4 regions of the Actinomadura sp. NAK00032 genome follow, and region 2 is predicted to be linked to each of the others. Evidence: riboswitches for the same ligand, from Rfam matches in the RefSeq annotation. Region 2 holds a riboswitch; each other region holds the start of a gene.

Region 1 (5,083 bases), 4.7 Mb from region 2:
GTCGCCTCTCAGCGCGGGGCCGTTCACGAAGTCGCCGTCCTCGACCACGTACCGGCACACGGACGTGTCGCCCGCCGCCTGCCCCCGCAGGAACGCCTGCAGCGCGGCGCGGGCGCCGCGGATGCCGGGCTCGGCGCCGGGATCGGTGTCGGGCGGCTCGGTCGTCTCCGCCGGGCTCGGCGGCACGGGCCGCGTCGCGGCCGGGGCGGCGCCGACCTCGCCGTCGTCGTCCGCACCGCCGCCGCAGGCCGCGGCGCCCAGCATCGCGGTCGCGATGAGAAGAAGGCCGCGGACGGCCGCTTTCCGATGTGTCATCGAATGCTCCCTGAACCCGGGATCCGCCGGGTGATCATACTCTGACATATCGCAATTAGGCCATGGCGTCCAGAATGGTCTGCTGATCATCTGCGATGACCGCGCCGCACATCGTGAGCCGCCGTACCGGGGCCCAACGAGCAGAAGTGCGGACTTACTCCCCGGCGCTTTCCGTCCACCGGTTTCAGCCCCGCCCCCGGTTTCGGTCCACCCGTTTTCCGCCCCGCCCTGACTTCCGTCCCCGCCCTGACTTCCGTCCCCGCCCGGTTTCCGTCCCCCCGGCTTCCGTCCCTGGTCGGTCCCCTGGTGATCGAGTAGCTCGGCCCCGGCCCCATCGGCCGCTTAGGATGCGAGCATGTCGACTGCTGATCACTCCGGTTCGGGCCGGGTCGTGTCCTGGGTGGTGGTCGGCATGACCTCCTGGTGGCTCGCCTTCCCGCTGGCTCTCGGAGTCGGGTTCGCGCTGGTCGACGGAGCCTCGGGCAACGTCGTCGGGAGGTCGGCCGCCGTGGCGCTGTTCTGGGCCGGGTTGGGGGGCGCCGCGCTCGCGCCGGTCGCCGGTCTCGTCGCGGCGGCGGTCGGACGACGGCGCAAGGCGGGCGCCTACTTCGCCGCGATGGCCGCGGTGACCCTCTGTTGCGTCCTGTTCATTCTCTACGCGCTCTCCCAGGCATAGGACGCCCTGCCCGACGGCAAAGGCCCGCGACCCGATTCGCCCGGTCGCGGGCCCTCTCCCATGCGGCGCGTCCCGCTACGCGGGCAGGGGGGCGCCGGTCTCCAGCAGCGACTTCAGGCTCGCCGCGATCGCGGGCCAGCCCTGGCCGATCATGCCGCGCAGGGCGCCTCCGGCGTCGAGGCCGTCGTGGACGACGGTGAGCTTCACCATCTCGCCGAGCGGCTCGATCTCGAAGGTCACCCTGGAGCGGGACTCGGCCTGCAGCTCGGCCAGCACGTCCTCGCCCACTCCGGCGCCCTCCGCCCATTCCGGGGTGAAGGTGTGCCAGGTGTAGGACAGCCGGCGGCCGGGCTCGCACTCCAGGACGACCTGCTCGGGGTCGCCGGTGCGCCGGCCGCCCTCCTCCCAGGTCATCTCCGAGCCCGGTTTCCAGTCGGTCTCGAAGCCGACGCCCCAGTAGCGGCGCGTGAAGGCCGGGTCGGTCAGGGCCTCCCAGAGCCGTTCGGGCGTGGACTTGATGTAGGTCGTGTACACGAAAGCGTCGTTGCCGTCCATCGGCTGCTGCTCCAATGCCGTTCTGAGATCGGTGAGCGCGTTGGCGCGCTCCTGGTCGTAGCGCCTGATCCAGCGCTCGGCGATGGCGTTGATCGGCGCGGCGTTGAGGTAGTGGAGCTTCTCCCGGCCGCGCCGCGCCGCCACCACCAGCTGGGCGGCCTCCAGCACGGACAGGTGCTTGCTGACCGCCTGCCGGCTGGTGCCGAGGCCCGAGCACAGCTCGCGCAGGCTCTGCCCGTTGCGCTCGTTCAGCCGGTCCAGCAGCTTGCGCCGGGTGGGATCGGCCAGCGCCCGGAAGACCTCGTCCATGCTCGGCGACTCCTCGTTCCCGGTCGACTCGGCACCAGGATAGGCAACCATCTGGTTGCACTTCAAGGGCTGCGCTCGACCTGTCGAGGACAGCGTCCCGCGGCGGCCGCCCCGGACGCGCGCATTGCCTTGCCGCAACCGCCTTCGGGGCGCTGAGCTGGGAGTTTGATTTTGCTGGAGTTTGCCTTCGCTTGGTGATACGAGTAGCTTGGCCCCCGCCAAGGCGCTCACCAGGCGTTCTTGTCCCACCTGGCACCGAGCCGGTGGGGGCGGCGCGCCCCACGCGTCGTCCGGCGGCACCTCCCATGCACGCCGCCCGCGCCCTTGAACGGGCCCTACAACAGCAGCGCCGCTCTCTACATTCTCGTAGCGGCACCCGCCGAGTCCGCCGCAGCGCGGAGCCGGGGACCCACCCTCGCACTGGGGTGAATCGGCCTGTCCGCAGGCCGTAGGGCGACTTCCACGCCCGAACCCGTCAGCTAACCCGGTAGGCGGCCAATGGAAGCAAGGAGTCCCCCTTGACAGGCAAGCACAGCACGGGCAATCACAACGCGGGCGATCACGGCCCGGGAAACAACAGCACGGGAAAGCACAGCACGGGCAGGAACAAGAAGAAGTCGGGGCTTTTCGGGCTGAGCCCGCGCGCCAACGGCGCGATCCTCGGCCTGGCCGCGATCGGCGTGGCCGCCACGACCCTCCAGGCGACGGCCGGTTCGTCCGAGTCGGGCACGTCCGTCGCCTCCGTCCAGAGCATCCCCAAGCAGCGCGCCGCCGACCCGGAGCCGGGCAAGGACCCGGAGAAGGGCTCCGCGACGTCCGCCAAGACGGACACCACCGACGAGCGGTCGAAGGTCATCGCGCGGGCCAAGACCTGGAACCCGCACAGCGGCGACCGCGTGCCCTACAGCCAGACCGACTACCACAAGGGCTACCGCACCGACTGCTCCGGCTTCGTGGCGATGACCCTCGGGCTGGCGAAGCCGGGGCCGAACACCGTCGGCCTGACGTCCTCGCGCTTCACCGAGCGCATCAAGATGTCGGAGCTCAAGAAGGGCGACCTCGTGATGGACGCCGAGGGCACCAACACGACGCGCCATGTCGTCATCTTCGAGAAGTGGGCCAACAAGGCCCACACGTCCTACTGGGCGTTCGAGCAGCGCGGCCGGTACGGCACCGACTACCGGACGCGCGACTACGGGCTCGACTCGGGCAGCGAGTACAAGGCCTACCGGCCGAAGAAGCTCAGCGACGCTTGATGGCGACGCCGGCCATCCCGAGCTGCTCCCCTGGAGCGAGGTGGTCCGGGTCGACCGGGCCTTCGGGACGCCACAGGGCCGTGTAGGTCACGCCGGGTTCGACCAGTTCGAAGTCACCGAACTGGGCCTCGATCTCGGCGGGCGTGCGCGCCCAGCCCTCTTCCAGGTTCTCTCGTGTGATGCGGGCCAGCTCCTGTTGCTGGGGCAGGCCCGTGTCCACGAGGGACGTCATGAACAGGTGGCTGCCCGGAGCCAGGACGTCGCGGTAGGCGGCGACGACGCCGTCCACTACGTCCGGCGACAGGTAGTGCAGCATCCCGACCATCATGACGGACGGCCGGGCGGGAGAAGTCGATGAAGCCGTCGACGGCGGGGTCCGACAGGACGGCCGCCGGGTCGCGGACGTCGCCGACCATCACCCGCGTGACGTCGTCGTTCGCCAGGATCGCCCGCCCGTGGACGGAGACCAGCGGGTCGATGTCGACGTAGACGACGCGGGCGTCCGGGTTCTCGCGCTGGGCGACCTCGTGGGTGTTCTCGAGCGTGGGCAGTCCGCTGCCGAGGTCGAGGAACTGGTCCATGCCGACCTCTCCGGCCAGGTAGCGGACGCCCCGGACGAGCACCTTGCGGTTCTCGACCGCGGATTCGCGCAGGCCGGGGATCAGCGCGGCCGTCTGGTCGGCCAGCGCGCGGTCGGCGGCGAAGTTGTCCTTGCCACCGAGGAGCGCGTCGTACGCGCGCGCGATGGTGGGCTTGTCGAAGTCCAGCTCGGCCGGAGGCCACTCGTCCGCCATGGCCGCAATGGTAGATCGTTACGCCCGGAGAGTTGGGGCCAATCCCCACTCTCCGGGCGTTTCACTCAGGTCGGTCAGGTGTCGCGCATCGCCCTGATCGACTCCTTCAGCGAACCGACCGTCGCCATCACCGCCGTCGGCTCGTAGCCGCAGTGGGCCATGCAGTTCGCGCAGCGCGGGTCGCGTCCCCGGCCGTAGGAGTCCCAGTCGGTCTCGTCCAGCAGCTCCTTGTAGCTCTGCGCGTAGCCGTCCGACATCAGGTAGCAGGGGCGCTGCCACCCGAACAGCGAGTAGGACGGGATCGCCCAGGCCGTGCACGGGAAGTCGACCTTGCCCTCCAGGAAGTCCAGGAACAGCGGCGAGTGGTTGAGCCGCCAGCGCTTGCGGTTGCCGTCCGCGAACGCCTTGCGGAACAGCTCGCGGGTCTCCTGGACGCCCAGGAAGTGCTCCTGGTCGGGCGCCTTGTCGTAGGCGTACCCCGGCGAGATCATCATCTCGTCGACCTTGAGGTCGTCGTTGAGGTAGTTCATCACCTCGATGACGGTCTGCGGGGTGTCGGTGTTGAAGAACGTCGTGTTCGTCGTGACGCGGAACCCGCGCCGCTTGCACTCCTTGATGGCGGCCACAGCGTCCTCGAAGACGCCGTCCTTGCAGACCGACGCGTCGTGCCGCTCCTGCAAGCCGTCGATGTGCACGGCCCACGCGAAGTACGGCGACGGCTTGAACTTGTCGAGCTTGCGCGGGATCAGCAGCGCGTTGGTGCACAGGAAGACGAACTTCTTGCGCTTCACGAGCTCGCCGACCAGCTCGTCGATCTGCGGGTGCATGAGCGGCTCGCCGCCCGCGATGGACACCATCGGCGCCCCGCACTCCTCGATGGCGGCGACGGCCTGCTCGACCGGCATCCGCCGCTTGAGCGTGTCGGCGGGATGCTGGATCTTCCCGCAGCCGGCGCAGGCGAGGTTGCAGGCGAACAACGGTTCCAGCTCCACGATCAGCGGGAACTTGTCCCTGCCGCGCAGCTTGTTGCGGAGGATGTAGCCCCCGATGCGAAGACTCTGGCGAAGCGGCATGCTCATTGTGTCCGGACCTCCTTTGGCAGGGTGAACTCGGTCGTCTCCACCGTGACCGTGCGCTCCTCGACGCCGACCGGCCCAAGGCCGCGCAGCGCGTCGACC
Region 2 (5,083 bases):
TCGAGAAGTACAACCAGAACCGCGAGAAGCTCAAGGTCGCGAAGAAGAAGTACGAAACGGCGAACAAGGCGAGCAAGGAGGAGCAGGCCACCTTCGAGCAGCAGCGCTCCAAGATCGCCCAGATGGCGGCCGCCGCCTACAAGAACGGCGACTCCACGGACGTGACGGGCTTCGTGGGCAGCAAGGACCCGCAGTCGATCCTCGACCAGGCGGCCGTCTTCTCCCACCTGTCGCACGAGCGCAGCTCCCAGCTCACCCAGTTCCTCGCCACCGCGCAGCGCCTGCGCCGCGAGCAGTCGCAGGCCAAGGCCGCCTACGACGAGATGAAGCAGAAGCAGGCGGAGATCAAGAAGAAGAGGGCCGAGCTCGACAAGAAGGTCGAGAAGCAGAAGGCGCTGGTCCGGCGGCTCGGCGGCGGTTCGTCGTCCTCCGGCGGTTCGTCGTCCTCCGGCGGCGGGGCGACCGGCGGCACCTACAACGGCCCGGCGAGCGGCGCCCCGCGCGCGGCGCTGGACTTCGCCTACGCCCAGCTCGGCAAGCCGTACCAGTACGGCGCCGAGGGCCCGGGCTCCTACGACTGCTCCGGCCTGACCATGAAGGCGTGGGCCGCGGCGGGCGTCGGCATCACCCGCACCACCAACTCCCAGTACGCCGCCACCAAGCGGGTGGCCAAGAGCAACCTGCAGCCGGGCGACCTGGTCTTCTTCAGCAGCCTCGGCCACGTCGGCATGTACGTGGGCAACGGCAAGATGATCCACGCCCCGCGCACCGGCAAGAACGTTGAGATCGTCAGCATCACCTCGGGCTACTACCTGAACAACTACTACGGCGCCGGACGCCCCTGAGGCGTCCCTCCGCGCCCCCGCCGAGGGGCCGCGGAACGGCTCCCCCCGACAACGGACCAGGCTTGACCTGGTCCGTTGTTAATTTTGGGGGGGTTTGCCTTCTCTTGGGGCTTTGGTACCTTGTCCTCACCCATCGGCGCCCTCCAGGCGCCGTGGCCACGCGACGCCCACCAGGCGCCGCGGCCCCGCGCGGCGCGTCAGTCAGCCGCGCGACGGCGGCGCGAGCCACGCGCCGCTCCCCCCTCGGGACGGCACGGCCCACGCGCCGTCCCCGCGGCACCCGCGGGGTGCCGCAGCGGTCCGCACGCGGACCGCGGCCGGCCCGGCCCACCGTGCGCACGCCCGCAGCGGCATGGCGCTGAGAGCGCGGCCACGGCGGTCCCTCGGGGCCAGCCTCCCCGGACGTCCCCCGGCAACGGGCCCGACGTCCGTGCACAACATCAGGCGCCGCTCGTTCGCACGCGGGAGACAGGTCCCGCGCCGGGCCCCATCTCGCCCCCAGGAGCGCAGCGGCAGCGCCGAATCCGCGCAGCGCGGAACCGGGGAACCACATCGCCGGAGTCCGGGAGTCCTCCCGGACGGGCATTCCGGCACCCGGGGTGAATCGGTGCGTCTCTCCCGGCCCCGTTCCGGTGGAGCCCGCCGTAGGGCCAGCTTCCTCGCCCGAACCCGTCAGCTAACCCGGTAGGCGTCTGGAAGAGCGAAGGAGAGATTCCGCAGCGTTGCCTGGGCGTGGCCGCCCATCATGCGGCCACGCCCGGACCCCCTGCGCTCCGCGGGCCCCGCCCGCCGAGCGCTCCCCATCCGAACCGGCGTGCCCGCAACGGGCACGCCACCGCCGAGTCCGCGGCCGCGCCAGCGCGCCGGACGCGGAGCCGGGGACCCATCCAGTCCCTTCACATCGGGGTGAATCGGCCTGCCCAAGGGCGGCCGTAGGGCGGCTTCCACGCCCGAACCCGTCAGCTAACCCGGTAGGCGGCATGGAAGTCGAGGAGACCCCCCGTGCCAGGCGCACATCGCAAGAAGATCCCGGGCAAGCACCGCAAGGCGAGCCCTCTTTCCCTCCCGTGGCGGACGACCGGCGGCGTCCTCGTCGGCGCCGCCGTACTCGGCACCGCCGCGGTGACCGCCCAGGCGTCCGTCCTGCCGTTCGGCTCCGCCCCCGCGGCGACCACGGCGGCCGACGCCGCCGTCGCCAAGAAGGCGGACAAGGGCTCGTCCGGAAACTCGTCCAAGGACGCCTCCAAGCGCGGGCGGAGCAAGGCGGCCACGACGCCGAAGCCGTCCGCGCCGTCCCCCGGCAAGAGCGCGAAGGCCGAGCCGGAGCCGGCCGCCGCCGGGAAGCGGGCCTCGGCCTCGCGTCCCACCGCCGCGCAGGCCATCGAACTCGCCCGGTCCCAGGTCGGCGTCAAGGAGGACGGCGGCGGCGAGACCAAGTTCCAGCAGTGGTACATGAGCACGTCCCGCGCGCAGCAGACCCTCGCCCGCGACGGCGGCTCCCTCGGCGGCTACAGCGACGCGAACTGGTGCGACATGTTCGTCTCCTGGGTCGGCGAGCAGATCGGCTTCACCGACCAGATCGGCAGCGACGCCTGGACGGTCGCCCACGCCCGCTGGTTCCAGGAGCACGGCCGCTGGGGCACCGAGCCCAGGCCGGGCGCGATCGTCTTCTTCGCCTGGGACGGCGGCAAGAAGGTCACCGACATCCGGCACGTCGGCATGGTGATCAAGAAGGCCGGCGAGGGCACCGTCCAGACCGTCGAGGGCAACACCGGCAACGCCGTCCAGGTCAAGGTGCGCTCGGCCAGTGACATCGTCGGCTACGGATACCCCGACTACAAGTCGTGACGGCCTCCCCGGCGGCGCGGGCTGCATAGGATCGCGCGCATGGAGGACGCTCGGGACCACGACCCGGAGCGGGACGCCCCCGAGCGGGACGCCTCGCGGCGCGGCGGTCCCGTCACGCGGCGCAGGGCCCTGGTCCTCGGCGCGGGCGGGACCGCCGCGCTGCTCGCGGGCGGCGGCGCCCTCCTCGGCGCGCGGGCCGGCGCCGGCGCGGCACCGGCGGCCCGCGCGGCCCGCGGCGGCGGGTCGCGCGCGGCCGGGCCCTTCAGCCTCGACGCCGCCGGGACCGTCCTCGCCAACCGCGCCCGGGCCGTGCGGACCGGCGACCGCTTCGCCTTCCTCGCCACCGTCGGGGAGGCGCCCAGGACGTTCCAGGACGCCCAGTCCCGCATGTACGACAACCTCCGCCGGCTGCCCCTCGAAGGCTGGGAGGAGCGCGCCGTCAACGTCCAGGCCGCGGCCGAGGACGGCGCCGTCCTCCGCGTGGAGGTGCGCTACCGGCTGCGGGGCTTCGACAAGGGCCACGTCGCCCGCACCCGCTACCTCGCGATGGCCCCGGGCTCCGGCACCTGGACGATCGCCGGGGACGGGACGTCCCACGGCCTCACCGACGACGCCGACATCTGGGACGGCGGGCCCCTCACCGTGGTCAAGGGCCGCAGCAGCCTCGTCATCGGCGACACGACGGGCCTCGACGGCATCGCCGCCCGCCTGGACGCCGCCGTACCGGTCGTCACCGGCGTCGTCGGCCGCGGCTGGGCGCAGCGGGTCGTCGCACTGGTCCCCGCCGACGCGGGCCTGGCGTCCGCGCTCGCGGGCCCCGGGCAGAGCCTCGGCGAGATCGCCGCGCTCGCCACGGTCGCGCCGGCGGGCGGCACCGGCCGCGGCGAGGACCGCGTCATCGTCTCCCCCGGCACCTTCGGCCGCCTCAACGGCCTCGGGCGCGACGTCGTCCTCACGCACGAGTTGACCCATGTCGCCACCGGCGGCGCCCGGGACCGGCGGACCCCGCTGTGGCTGATCGAGGGCTTCGCCGACTACGTCGGCTACCGGCGCGTCAAGATCGGCGTCCGGTCGGCGGCCGGCGAGCTGCGCCGCGAGGTCGCCGCCGGGCGGCTGCCCGCCGCCCTCCCGGCGCCGGCCGCCTTCGCGGGCGGCTCCCCGCGGCTCTCCCAGGCCTACCAGGAGTCCTGGCTCGCCTGCCGGATGGTCGCCGACCGGTACGGTGAGGCGACGCTCGTCCGGCTCTACCGGGCCGCCGGGCGCGTCCCGGAGGCCGCCGCGCTGCGCGACGTGCTCGGCCTCACCCGGGACCGCTTCACCGCCCTGTGGCGCGATTACGTGAAGAAGGAGCTCGCATGAGTGAGCGAAGCGAAGCGGGGGGCGTGGGGGGTCGACCCCCCACAGAAGACACGAGTGAGCGAAGCGAGGCGGGGGGCGTGGGGGCCGTTGAGGTGGCGGGGAGCCGCGTTGAGCGGGACTCGGCCGGGGCCGGGATGCGGGGGGCTCGGGTCGCGGCGGGGGTCGCCGCTCTGGTGCTGTTCGCGGCCGTGGCGGCCGTGCTCGCGCTGACCACGCCGTGGAACCCGCTGCCGGGGCACGTGCCCGGCGGGCATGTGCGGGCCGACCCGGCGCTCGACTTCTCCCCCGCCGAGATCGCGCGGTCCAGGGCGTTCGACTCGGCCGTGAACCCGCCCGCCTACGCGGGGCTGCTGGTGGGGCTCGCGGTGGTCCTCGTGCTCGGCCTCACCCCGCTCGGCGCGCGCCTCGTCGGCCGGGTCACCGCCCGCACCCGGCGCCGTCCCCTCAAGATCGCGCTCGCGGCGGTCGTGCTCGTCGCCGTGCTGCGCGTCGCCGGGCTGCCGTTCGACATCTGGGGCGAGTCGGTGCTGCGCCGGTACGGGCTGTCGACGCAGAGCTGGCCCGCGTGGCTGGTCGACCAGCTGAAGTCCCTCGGCGTCACCTGCGTCATCTACACGGTCGCGCTGCTGCTCCTGTACGCGGTGGTGCGCCGGTTCCCGCGCTACTGGTGGACGGGCGCCGCCGCCGGCGGGTTCGCGCTCGTCGTGCTCGTGTCGTTCATCTACCCGATCGCCGTCGAGCCGGTCTTCAACAAGTTCCACTCGCTGCCGCAGGGGCAGCTGCGCAGCGACCTGCTCGCGATGGCGAAGCGGGACGGTGTGCCGGTGAAGGACGTCCTGGTCGCCGACGCCTCCCGGCGGACGACGTCGCTGAACGCCTACGTGTCGGGGTTCGGCTCCACGCGGCGGATCGTCCTATACGACACGCTGCTGAAGTCGCCGCGCCCGCGGATCGAGTCGATCGTCGGGCACGAGCTCGGCCACGCGAAGCGCCGTGACGTCCTGTGGGGCACGCTGGTGGGCGCGCTGGGC
Region 3 (5,083 bases), 660 kb from region 2:
GCGGTGGCCGGTACTCGGCGGCGGCCAGCGCCCCCGCGTGGTCGCCCTCGCGGACCAGGTACGCGGCGATCGCGGACAGCGGGTTGGCCAGCTCGAACACGCGCGGGTCGAGCTCGGCCAGGTAGCCGGCCGCCAGCTCCAGGAACCGGTCCCGGTGGGCGGGGTCGCGCCCGCGCAGTTCCCGCAGGTAGAGCAGCAGGTCGTGGTTGACGAACTTCACGTCCTTGGCGCGCCCGAGATCGTGCGCGCCGCGCAGCGCGAACAGCATGTCGATGCGCCGGTGGATCTCCAGCCGGTCGGCGAAGTTGGCCGGGTCCGCCCGCCGGTTGGAGATCGACGGCGCGCCCGTCCGCCGCCGGACGAGCCAGCGGTAGACGCGGTGCGGGATCACCGCGGTCCGCTCCGCCGCCAGGTAGGCCTCGGCGGTGAACAGCAGGTCCTCGTAGTGCAGCCGCTCGACGAACCGCAGGCCGTGCTCCTCCAGGAAGCCGCGCCGGTACGCCTTGTTGGTGGAGAGGGTGTCGTAGAGGAGGTCGGGGTTCTCGCGCAGCGAGCCGTACACGGCGCTGCGTTCGTACAGCCACGGGTACCAGGGGCGGACGCGCCCCTTCGCGCCTTCAGGCAGGTCCAGGAAGACCCGCTCGCACAGCCCGGAGACCAGGTCGGCGCCGGTGTCCTCGGCGATGGCGAGCAGGTTGAGGCAGGCGTGCCGGTCCAGCAGGTCGTCGCTGTCGAGGAACATCACGTACCGGCCGGACGAGGCGTCCACGCCGGCGTTGCGGGGCCGGCCGCAGCCGCCGGAGTTGACCGGCAGGTGCACCGCCCGGACCCGGCCCGGCCGCGCCGCGGCGAGCCGCTCGGCGACCTCCCCGGTGCCGTCGGTGCTGGCGTCGTCGACGATCACGGTCTCGACGCCGCCCAGGGACTGCTCCAGCGTCGAGGCGACCGCATGGGGGAGCCGCCGGGCGTCGTTGTAGGCGATCACCACCACGCTGACATCCGGGCGCACCCGCTCGGCCTCCCCTCACCGGTTCCCGCTCGCACCGGCCCGGCCGCCGGGAGCCGGAGGCCGGTCGGACGTTGCCAGGGATTCCTATCCAGGAACGCCCCAGTGAGGCCCAGGGGGCGTCAAAGGCTGTCATTGCTTCCCATTACCCGCCTACAACGGAGACTTAGGACACACCCTCAAGGAACGCCCGAAGGCGCCCGGCCGGAGCCGGGCGCCTTCGATCCGTACGCTCTGGGAGGCGCGTCAGGACGCGTAGTCGGGGTAGCCGTAGCCGACGACCTCGGACTTGTCGCGGACCTTCTTCTGCACCTCGTTGTCGCTGTTGCCCTCGACCGTGCTGATCTTGCCGTTGCCGTTGTCCTTCACGACGAGGCCGACATGGTCGATGTCGCCGATGCTGCCGTTCGAGCCGTCCTTCCAGTCGAAGAACACCACGGCGCCCGGCTTGGGCTTGTCGCCCCAGCGGTCGGTCTTCTTGAACCAGGTGGCGTGCTGGACGGTGTAGGCGTCCCAGCCCATGTTCTTCACGCCGGTGTGGGCCCCGACCCAGGACACGAACATGTCGCACCACTGGGCGCCGTTGTAGGCCTTGACCGAGAAGCCGCCGTCGCGCTGGGCGGTGGCCTTGGCGTGCGGGGTCGAGGTGTACCACTCGTGGAACTTGGTCTGGCCGCCCTTGCCCTCGCTGATGCCGACCTGCTTCTTGGCGAGGTCGATCACCTCGGAGGCCTTGACCGGGCGCGGCGCGACGCCCCAGCCGGCCTCGCGGGCCTCGGCCTGGGTCATGCCCGCGGACTGCTTCGACGCGGTGCCCTGCTCGGCCACCGCGGCCGCCTTCGCCTGGGCCGGGGTCTCGGCCGCGGCGCTGCCGCCGGCGAGGGGGTTGAGGACGGCGAGCCCGACGGCTCCGGTGAGCACGGCGCCCACGGCGACACCGACGGCCTTGTCCTCGGGGGAGAAGCGGTTGAGCGAAAGTCGATCGAAACGACCGGTCATGCAGGGAATCTCCTATCTTCCATGACGCCTACCGGGTTAGCTGACGGATTCGGGCATGGAAGCAGCCCTACGGCGCGGCTCTGGGTCGCGCCGATTCACCCCTGGAACATTGGGTCCCCGGCTCCGTCCGGTCGCTGTCGACCGGGACGGACTCGGCCTCGCACCGCACTCTGCGGCGCAGACTTATCGGATGTATCTCAGTGACTGATCTCTGAGGGGCGCGCATCGTCTGGCGCGCATCGCGTGCGGATTCCGCTCCGCGATCCTCGGCCGTCCAGAGAACGGACGACCGGCGGCAACGCATGGGGTGCGCTGCGGGATTCCGGATAGAAGGTACCAACCTTCTGCGGAAAAGCAAACCAGGCACAAAACTCTGTCTTGCCTGCTCAAAGCCCTTCCAAGGATCCTTCAACACCGTCAGGGCGCGGCATCTTCCCGATCTTTCCCGAACTGGCCCTCAGCCCTTTGCCCATGGGCCTTACCGGCGATGACCAAAAGGTAAAGAAACCCGGGGAGCCCCGGCGGCCGCCTGCCCCGGGGCCGCCCTTCACAGGGCCCCTGGGGCGTCCTCCTGCGGTCTAGCTCACAGGCCCCGCCCACCCCGGGATCCGGGTGCGCTTCGTCACTCGACCCGCAGCGCGAACAGCGTGGTGTCGTCCGCCGCCCGGTCGTGCTCCATCCGCGCCAGGACCTCGTCCAGCACCCGGTCGGGGCGGGTCGAGCCGTCCCGCAGGATGCCGGTGAGGCGCTCGATGCGCTCGTCCAGGTCGGCGTCCCTGCGCTCCACCAGGCCGTCGGTGTAGAGGAACAGCATGTCCCCGGGGTCGAGCTCGGTGGTGATCGTCGTGTACTGCCAGCCGGGCATCGCGCCGAGCATCGGGTCGCGGACGACCTCCAGCGGCGCCGCCCACCCGTCCCGGACCAGGATCGGCGGCGGATGGCCCGCGCACGTCCACTCCAGCACCCGGCGGGCCGGGTCGAAATGCCCGACGATCGCGGTGCCCGTCGCCGGCGGGTCCATGTTGCCGACCAGCTCGTTCAGCCAGCCCACCAGCCGCCCCGCCGGCTCGCCCGTGCACGCGAGGCCCAGCAGCCCGTTCCGCGTGCGCGCCATCGCGGCCGCCGCCGGCAGCCCGTGCCCGGCCGCGTCGCCGATCGCGAACACGGCCCGCCCGTCCGGCAGCACCCGCGTCGCGAACCAGTCCCCGCCGATGCGGGCGGTGCTCTCCGCCGCCAGGCTGCGCAGCGCCACCGACAGGCCCGGCAGCTCCTCGATCTCGTCCTCGTCCGGCAGGATCGCGCGGCGCAGCGTCACCGCGACCCGCCGCTCCTGCGCCGTCCGCGCCTGCTGCTTGAGCATCTGCCGCCGCGTCTCGGCCAGCGCCCGCTCCACCCCGCGCCGCCGGGTGATGTCCTGCGAGACGATGTTGATCGAGACCGGCAGCCCGGAGTCGCCCAGCACCGGCTCGGCGAACAGCCACAGGTGCCGCGGCGTCCCGTCCGGCGCGATCACCCGGTGCTCGGCCTCCACCGGCTCCTTGCGGGAGAACATCGTCTGGACGGCCTCCTCCATCAGCGGGAGGTCGTCGTCCGCCACGACCTTCGGCAGGTCGTGCGGCATCGGCGGCACCTCCTCGGGGTCGAGGCCGTAGTTGGCCAGCATCTGCGGCGTCCAGTCCGCCTCGCCGGTCGCGAGGTCCCACTCCCCGAAGCCGATCAGCGCCAGCCGCTCCACCCGCTCCATCCGCCGCGCGACGCGGTCCTCGGCGAAGTGGTACCGCCACGTGACGCACACCCCGGTCGACACCCGCACGCACCGCACGCTCATCCGGGACGAGCGGGACAGCCCCCGCTGCGCCGTGGTGTAGGAGAACGAGTCGCGCTCCAGCCGCGTCCCCGTCTCCCACACCTCCACGTACTCCTCGAACAGCCCGCTGAGGACCGCCCCCGGATCCGTGCGCAGCAGCCGGAGCCCGGTCAGCTCCTCCCTGCCGCGCCCGAACATGTCCTTGGCCACACCGTTGAGATCGGCGTACAGGAAGTCCGCCACAGCCCCATCGGGGCCCATGACCGGCACCAGGTGGGCGCAGGAGTCGAGCGTCCCGTCCAGCAGCGCCCGCGCCAGGGCGTCGTCCCCCACCTCGGCGAGGATCTCCGCATCGCCCGCCGTGTCCTCCGCCATCACCCGGCGCAGGACCTCCTCCGCCTCCGACAGCACCGCCTGGCGCTCCGCCGCGCCGCCCTCGTCCCGCGGCGCGCGGCGCCCCGCGAGCACGGCCCCGACCGGCCCGTCCCCGCTGTCCTTGACCAGCAGGGACGCCGCTTCGGCCAGGTCCATCTCCAGGTCGCGGGCAAGCCAGATCAGATGCTGCAGCGCCTCCCCCGGCGGGACGCCGAGCCGCCGGGCCAGCACGACCCGCGCCTCGGCCAGCACCGCGCGGTCGTGCGCGGCCCCCCGGAGGTCCTCCAGGTCCGCAACGTGCACCCCGGGCTGGGTGCCTTCCGCCTCCGCCAACCCTGTCCCCCGTTCGGCGTCACTGCCCCTGGGAGAAAAAAGCTACATACGCCAGCGAAGGACTATTCGCCCACAACCTGGTAAACAGCCCAGATCTTTGCCCGGGTTTTCCGTTCCCGCCCGAACCCCACCACTTCCGATGACCCGCTCCGCACGGAACGCTTCCCGACCGTGTGACGCCCGTCACGCCGCCCGCAGGACGTCCCTGGTCAAGGCCGTGATCCCGTTCGACGCCCGCCGGTACGACGTCCCCGCCGGCCACAGCGTCAGCACGACCACGATCTTGTCCCCCACCATCCCGGTCGTGTGCAGGACAGGCCTCCCGAGCCCGAGATCGGGCCGCACCGCCGACGGCCGCGACGGCGCCTCGAACCCCGACCACCCCTGCTTGACGGCCGCCCCGTCCGCCGCCCGCGGAATCCCGAACGTCTGGTCGAACCCATCGGAGCCCCGCGGCGTCGCCCGCCGCAACTGCTCCAGCACGAACCCGTCCACATGCCGCCACATCGTCACGACGTCCCGGGCACTCAGCGCCGTATACCCCCAGAACCCGGGCTTCTCCG
Region 4 (5,083 bases), 1.2 Mb from region 2:
GGTGGTGGGCGCGGCGATCATCGCGGACGGCCGGCTGCTGACCGCGCAGCGGGCCGAGCCGCCGCACATGGCGGGCGGCTGGGAGCTGCCGGGCGGCAAGGTCGACCCGGGGGAGTCCGACGAGGACGCCCTGGTCCGCGAGTGCGCGGAGGAACTGGCGATCAAGGTCCGGCTGGACCGCCGCATCGGCACCGACTGGCGCCTCAGTGACAAGGCCGTCCTGCGCGTCTGGACGGCCGAGATCATCGAAGGCACCCCCCGGCCCCTGGAACACCTGGCCCTGCGCTGGCTGTCCCCCCAAGAGCTCTACGACGTCGACTGGCTCCCAGGCGACCGCCCGGTAATAGACGCCATAGCCCACGCCCACCTCATCTAGGCCCCACTCCGCCGACCCCGCCCCAACCGATCTGGAGTGGCCAGGCGAAGCCGGCTTCAAAGCGAAGCGAGAAGCCGATCGTGCCGCGACCCGCAAGGCGAGCGAAGACGAACCGGGGAACCTGCCCCAACGACATCAGCCACTCCCGCACCACGCGCGGACCACAAGGCACACGTCCGTAACCCAAGGTTGCGGCGACCGCCACGTTGCGATCGCGTGCGAAGCCAGGTTCAAGCGAAGCGAGAACCTGATCGCGAAGCGAGCCGCAAGGCGAGCCGGAGCGATGCAGCGATCGCCGTTTTGCCCGTGGAAGGAAGGCGCGCCAGCGCCGACCGCCGAGGGCAAAACAATAAACCCGCCGGGGGCTTCCTACCGCGCCGCAGGAAGCCCCCGACGACTGAGGGGGCCGCGTCGCGCGGCCCGGGAGGGGGGTCAGGAGATGCGGTTGGCGCCGGCGTAGTCGGAGCGGTCCGACAGCTTGGAGATCTTCACCACATCGCCGGTCTGCGGGGCGTGCAGGTACTTGCCGCCGCTGAGGTAGATGCCCATGTGGTGGAGGTTGCCGCCGAAGTAGACCAGGTCGCCGGAGCGCAGCTGGGTCCGGGGGACCTTGGTGCCGAGCTGGTAGAGGTCGCCGGTGTAGTGCGGCAGGCCGGGCTTGCCCACCTGGGCGTAGGCCCAGACGACGAGGCCGGAGCAGTCGAAGCTGCTCGGTCCGGCGGCGGCCCACACGTAGGGGGAGCCGAGCTTGCCGTAGGCCTTGCGGGCCATCTTGGCGGGCAGGTCGGAGCCCTTGATGGTCGCGGTGAGGCCGGTGCGGGGGTCGCTGGCGCGCGTGGTGGACAGCTTGTCGAGGCGCTTCATCACCTCGGTGACCTTGGCCTTCGCCTCGGAGCGCGCCTTCTTGGCGTCCTCCCAGGCCTTCTTGACCTGGGCGGTCTTGGCCTTCGCGTCGCGCTCGGCGGCCTCGGCCCGGTCGATCTGCTTCTGCAGGGCCTGGACGGCGTGCGCCTGGTTCTGGACGAGGTAGGCGCTGTCTGACAGCCCGTCGGGGGAGCCGTTCGCGCCGAACAGCGCGTCGGGGGAGCCGGCGATGTAGTTGGCGGCGGCCATCCGGCCGAGGCGCTCGCGGGCGGGCGCGGCCTGGGCCCGCAGGGTCTGCGCGGTCTTGGCGGCGGCCTGCTCGGCCTTCTGCGCGGCCTTCAGGTCGACGCGGGTCTTGTTGTACTTCTCGGTGAGGATCTCGGCCTCTTCGTTCAGCGCGTTGAGGCTCTTGCGCAGGCCCTTCTCCGTCGTCGGAGTGGGGCTCGGGTTCGCCGCGGCGGCGAGGCCGAGCGGTGCGGCGTGCGCGGCGACGGGCGCGGCGACGGGCGCGGTGGCGCCGAGGCCGGCCAGGAGCAGGGCTGCCGCGGTGGCGGTGGGCGCGACGCGCCGCCGCCGGTGGGGGTCCGGTGCCAAGCCGGTGCTCTCCTCTCCACGCACGCCTACCGGGTTAGCTGACGGGTTCGGGCCAGGAGTCGCCCTACGGCGCGTGTCGCGCGCCGATTCACCCCGGGGGTGTTGGGTCCCCGGTTCTCCCGCCGGGCGGGAGATTCGGCGTTCCGGTCGCAGCCCCGGGGGGTGGGACTCCGGACGACCGGATCTCGGGAAGATTACAAAGGATCGGCAAAGTTGGCCAATCGGGCGGGCGCGCGGCCCGGGGCGGCCCGCTCGGGAATGCGGGAGGGGTCGCGGAGCGTAGAATGGAGTGCTGCCGTGTTTCTGCGGCGACTCTCCTGAAACCTCACGCAAGGTAACCCGCATGCCCATCTCCACGCGCGACGACCTCCGGAACGTCGCGATCGTCGCCCACGTCGACCACGGAAAGACGACGCTGGTCGACGCCATGCTCTGGCAGTCCGGGGCCTTCCGCGAGAACCAGGACGTCGACGACCGGGTCATGGACTCCAACGACCTGGAGCGCGAGAAGGGCATCACGATTCTCGCGAAGAACACCGCGGTCAAGCACAACGGGCTGACGATCAACATCATCGACACCCCGGGCCACGCCGACTTCGGCGGCGAGGTCGAGCGCGGGCTGTCCATGGTGGACGGCGTCGTCCTGCTGGTGGACGCCAGCGAGGGCCCCCTCCCGCAGACCCGGTTCGTGCTGCGCAAGGCGCTGGCCGCGCGGCTCCCGGTCATCCTGGTGGTGAACAAGACCGACCGTCCCGACGCCCGCATCGACGAGGTCGTGGACGAGACCTACGAACTGTTCATGGACCTCGACGCCGACGAGGACCAGATCGACTTCCCGATCGTGTACGCGTCGGGCCGGGCGGGGCGGGCCTCGCTCGACAAGCCCGCCGACGGCGCCATGCCCGACAGCGCCGACCTGGAGCCGCTGTTCAAGGTCATCACCGAGACGATCCCGGCGCCGTCCTACGACCCGGACGCCCCGCTGCAGGCGCACGTGACGAACCTGGACGCCTCCAGCTACCTCGGCCGGATCGCGCTGTGCCGGATGTACGCCGGGACGATCAAGAAGGGCCAGCCGGTCGCCTGGTGCCGGCACGACGGCAGCATCGAGCGGGTGAAGATCACCGAGCTGCTGATGACGGACGCGCTCACCCGCAAGCCCGCCGACGAGGCCGGGCCGGGCGACATCATCGCGATCGCCGGCATCCCGGAGATCATGATCGGCGACACCATCGCCGACCCGGACGACCCGCGCCCGCTGCCGCTGATCACCGTGGACGAGCCGGCGATCTCGATGACGATCGGCACCAACACCGGGCCGATGGCGGGCCGCGAGAAGGGCACCAAGGTCACCGCGCGGATGGTCAAGGACCGGATCGACCGCGAGCTGGTCGGCAACGTGTCGATCAAGGTGCTGCCGACCGAGCGGCCGGACGCGTGGGAGGTGCAGGGCCGCGGCGAGCTGGCCCTCGCGATCCTCGTCGAGAACATGCGCCGCGAGGGCTACGAGCTGACCGTCGGCAAGCCGCAGGTCGTCACCCGCGACATCGACGGCAAGCGGCACGAGCCGGTCGAGCGGCTCACCGTCGACATCCCCGAGGAGCACCTCGGCGCGGTCACGCAGCTGATGGCGGTCCGCAAGGGCCGCATGGAGCAGATGACCAACCACGGCACCGGCTGGGTCCGGATGGAGTTCCTCGTCCCGGCCCGCGGCCTGATCGGGTTCCGCACCGAGTTCATGACCGAGACGCGCGGCACCGGCATGGCGCACCACGTCTTCGAGGACTACGAGCCCTGGTTCGGCGAGCTGCGCACCCGCCCGTCGGGGTCGCTGGTCGCCGACCGCGCCGGCGCCGCCACCGCGTACGCGATCACGAACCTGCAGGAGCGCGGCACGTTCTTCGTCGGGCCGACCACCGAGGTGTACGAGGGCATGATCGTCGGGGAGAACTCCCGCGCCGACGACATGGACGTCAACATCACCAAGGAGAAGAAGCTCACGAACATGCGGTCGTCCACCGGCGACGAGCTGGAGCGGCTCACCCCGCCCCGGCTCCTGTCGCTGGAGGAGGCGCTGGAGTTCTGCCGCGAGGACGAGTGCGTCGAGGTGACGCCGGCGAACGTCCGCATCCGCAAGGTCGTGCTGGACGCCAAGGAGCGCGAGCGCACGCGCGCCCGCACCAAGCGCGCCGGCTGAGGCCGGCCCGCCCGTCGCACGAAAGAGGGCGGCCCCGCGGTTCTCGCGACCGCGGGGCCGCCCTTCTCGCGTGCTCAGCTCACTTCAGCTGGACGGTCCCGGTGACGTCGGCGGCCAGGCGGAGCTGGTCGCCGTCGCGCAGGGGCGCCTCCACGCCGCGGGGCAGCCGCTCGCCGTTGACGAACGTCCCGTTGGTGGAGCCCTCGTCCCGCACCCAGGCGGTGCCGGACGGGTCGAGCCAGACCGTCGAGTGGCGCCGCGACACGTTGTCGTACTGCGTGAACGTGGCCGCCACCGGCGACTGCCCGGCGTCCCGGCCGAGCACGAGGTGCTGGCCGACGGACACCTTCAGCTCGCCCGTGGGGAACTGCACCCGCAGGACGGGCGTGCCCTGCTTCGGCAGCGGCCGCAGGCACGAGTCGCACTGCGCGGCGCCCGGGTTGCTCAGCACCGCCTCGCAGTACGGGCACATGAACGCCGTGCTGTCGGGGGCGGGAGGACGCTGGCCCTGGTCGTGCGGCAGCAGCGTGGCCTCACGGCCGTGCGGCGGCAGCGGCGGCTGGCCCCCGTGCTGGGGTCCGCCCTGCGGACCGCCGTGCGGGGGGCCGCCGTGCTGAGGGCCGCCGTGGGGCGGCTGCCCGTGCTGCTGCGGCGGCGGGCCGAACGCGTGGTCGGCCGGCTGCGGCGGGCCGTACTGGTCCTGCTGCGGTGCGCCGCCGTACTGGTCCTGAGGGGCGCCGTACTGGTCCTGCTGGGGGGCGCCATATTGGTCTTGAGGGCCGCCGTACTGATCCTGCTGGGGCGCGCCGTACTGCTCCGGCTGAGGAGCGCCGTACTGGTCTTGGGGGGCGCCGTACTGGCCCTGCGGAGCGCCGTACTGGTCCTGGGGGGCGCCGTATTGCGGCTCGCGCTGCTGCCCGTACTGGTCGGACGGCGGCTGCGGCGCGCCCCACTGGTCCTGCGGCGGCTGCTGCTGGGGCATGCCCCACGGGTCCGCGGGCTGCTGCCCGGGACCCTGGCCCCCGTGCGGCGGGCCGCCCTGGTGGGGGCCT

The links. Region 2 has a riboswitch for cyclic di-AMP ahead of HUT06_RS14810 (CHAP domain-containing protein). Riboswitches for the same ligand answer to the same signal wherever they lie in the genome.
Region 1: another riboswitch for cyclic di-AMP. It lies ahead of HUT06_RS36150 (C40 family peptidase); the one in region 2 lies ahead of HUT06_RS14810 (CHAP domain-containing protein).
Region 3: another riboswitch for cyclic di-AMP. It lies ahead of HUT06_RS17805 (CHAP domain-containing protein); the one in region 2 lies ahead of HUT06_RS14810 (CHAP domain-containing protein).
Region 4: another riboswitch for cyclic di-AMP. It lies ahead of HUT06_RS09060 (NlpC/P60 family protein); the one in region 2 lies ahead of HUT06_RS14810 (CHAP domain-containing protein).

What each region holds. Positions count from the first base shown of each region.
Region 1 is NZ_CP054932.1:7,872,874-7,877,956, forward strand. Features, by position in the region: gene HUT06_RS36135 (hypothetical protein) at 1-315, opposite strand, end outside; gene HUT06_RS36140 (hypothetical protein) at 671-991, shown strand; gene HUT06_RS36145 (metalloregulator ArsR/SmtB family transcription factor) at 1,067-1,855, opposite strand; cyclic di-AMP (ydaO/yuaA leader) riboswitch at 2,223-2,365, shown strand; gene HUT06_RS36150 (C40 family peptidase) at 2,374-3,111, shown strand; gene HUT06_RS45715 (SAM-dependent methyltransferase) at 3,098-3,427, opposite strand; partial or broken gene HUT06_RS45720 (SAM-dependent methyltransferase) at 3,510-3,905, opposite strand; gene hpnH (adenosyl-hopene transferase HpnH) at 3,980-4,984, opposite strand; gene ispH (4-hydroxy-3-methylbut-2-enyl diphosphate reductase) at 4,981-5,083, opposite strand, start outside.
Region 2 is NZ_CP054932.1:3,150,436-3,155,518, reverse strand. Features, by position in the region: gene HUT06_RS14815 (C40 family peptidase) at 1-845, shown strand, start outside; cyclic di-AMP (ydaO/yuaA leader) riboswitch at 1,352-1,551, shown strand; cyclic di-AMP (ydaO/yuaA leader) riboswitch at 1,697-1,839, shown strand; gene HUT06_RS14810 (CHAP domain-containing protein) at 1,848-2,693, shown strand; gene HUT06_RS14805 (hypothetical protein) at 2,733-4,052, shown strand; gene HUT06_RS14800 (M48 family metallopeptidase) at 4,130-5,083, shown strand, end outside.
Region 3 is NZ_CP054932.1:3,808,488-3,813,570, reverse strand. Features, by position in the region: gene HUT06_RS17810 (CDP-glycerol glycerophosphotransferase family protein) at 1-1,009, opposite strand, end outside; gene HUT06_RS17805 (CHAP domain-containing protein) at 1,253-2,005, opposite strand; cyclic di-AMP (ydaO/yuaA leader) riboswitch at 2,016-2,173, opposite strand; gene HUT06_RS17800 (PP2C family protein-serine/threonine phosphatase) at 2,628-4,490, opposite strand; gene HUT06_RS17795 (hypothetical protein) at 4,704-5,083, opposite strand, start outside.
Region 4 is NZ_CP054932.1:1,940,705-1,945,787, forward strand. Features, by position in the region: gene HUT06_RS09055 ((deoxy)nucleoside triphosphate pyrophosphohydrolase) at 5-376, shown strand; gene HUT06_RS09060 (NlpC/P60 family protein) at 809-1,834, opposite strand; cyclic di-AMP (ydaO/yuaA leader) riboswitch at 1,842-1,985, opposite strand; gene typA (translational GTPase TypA) at 2,178-4,031, shown strand; gene HUT06_RS09070 (FHA domain-containing protein) at 4,111-5,083, opposite strand, start outside.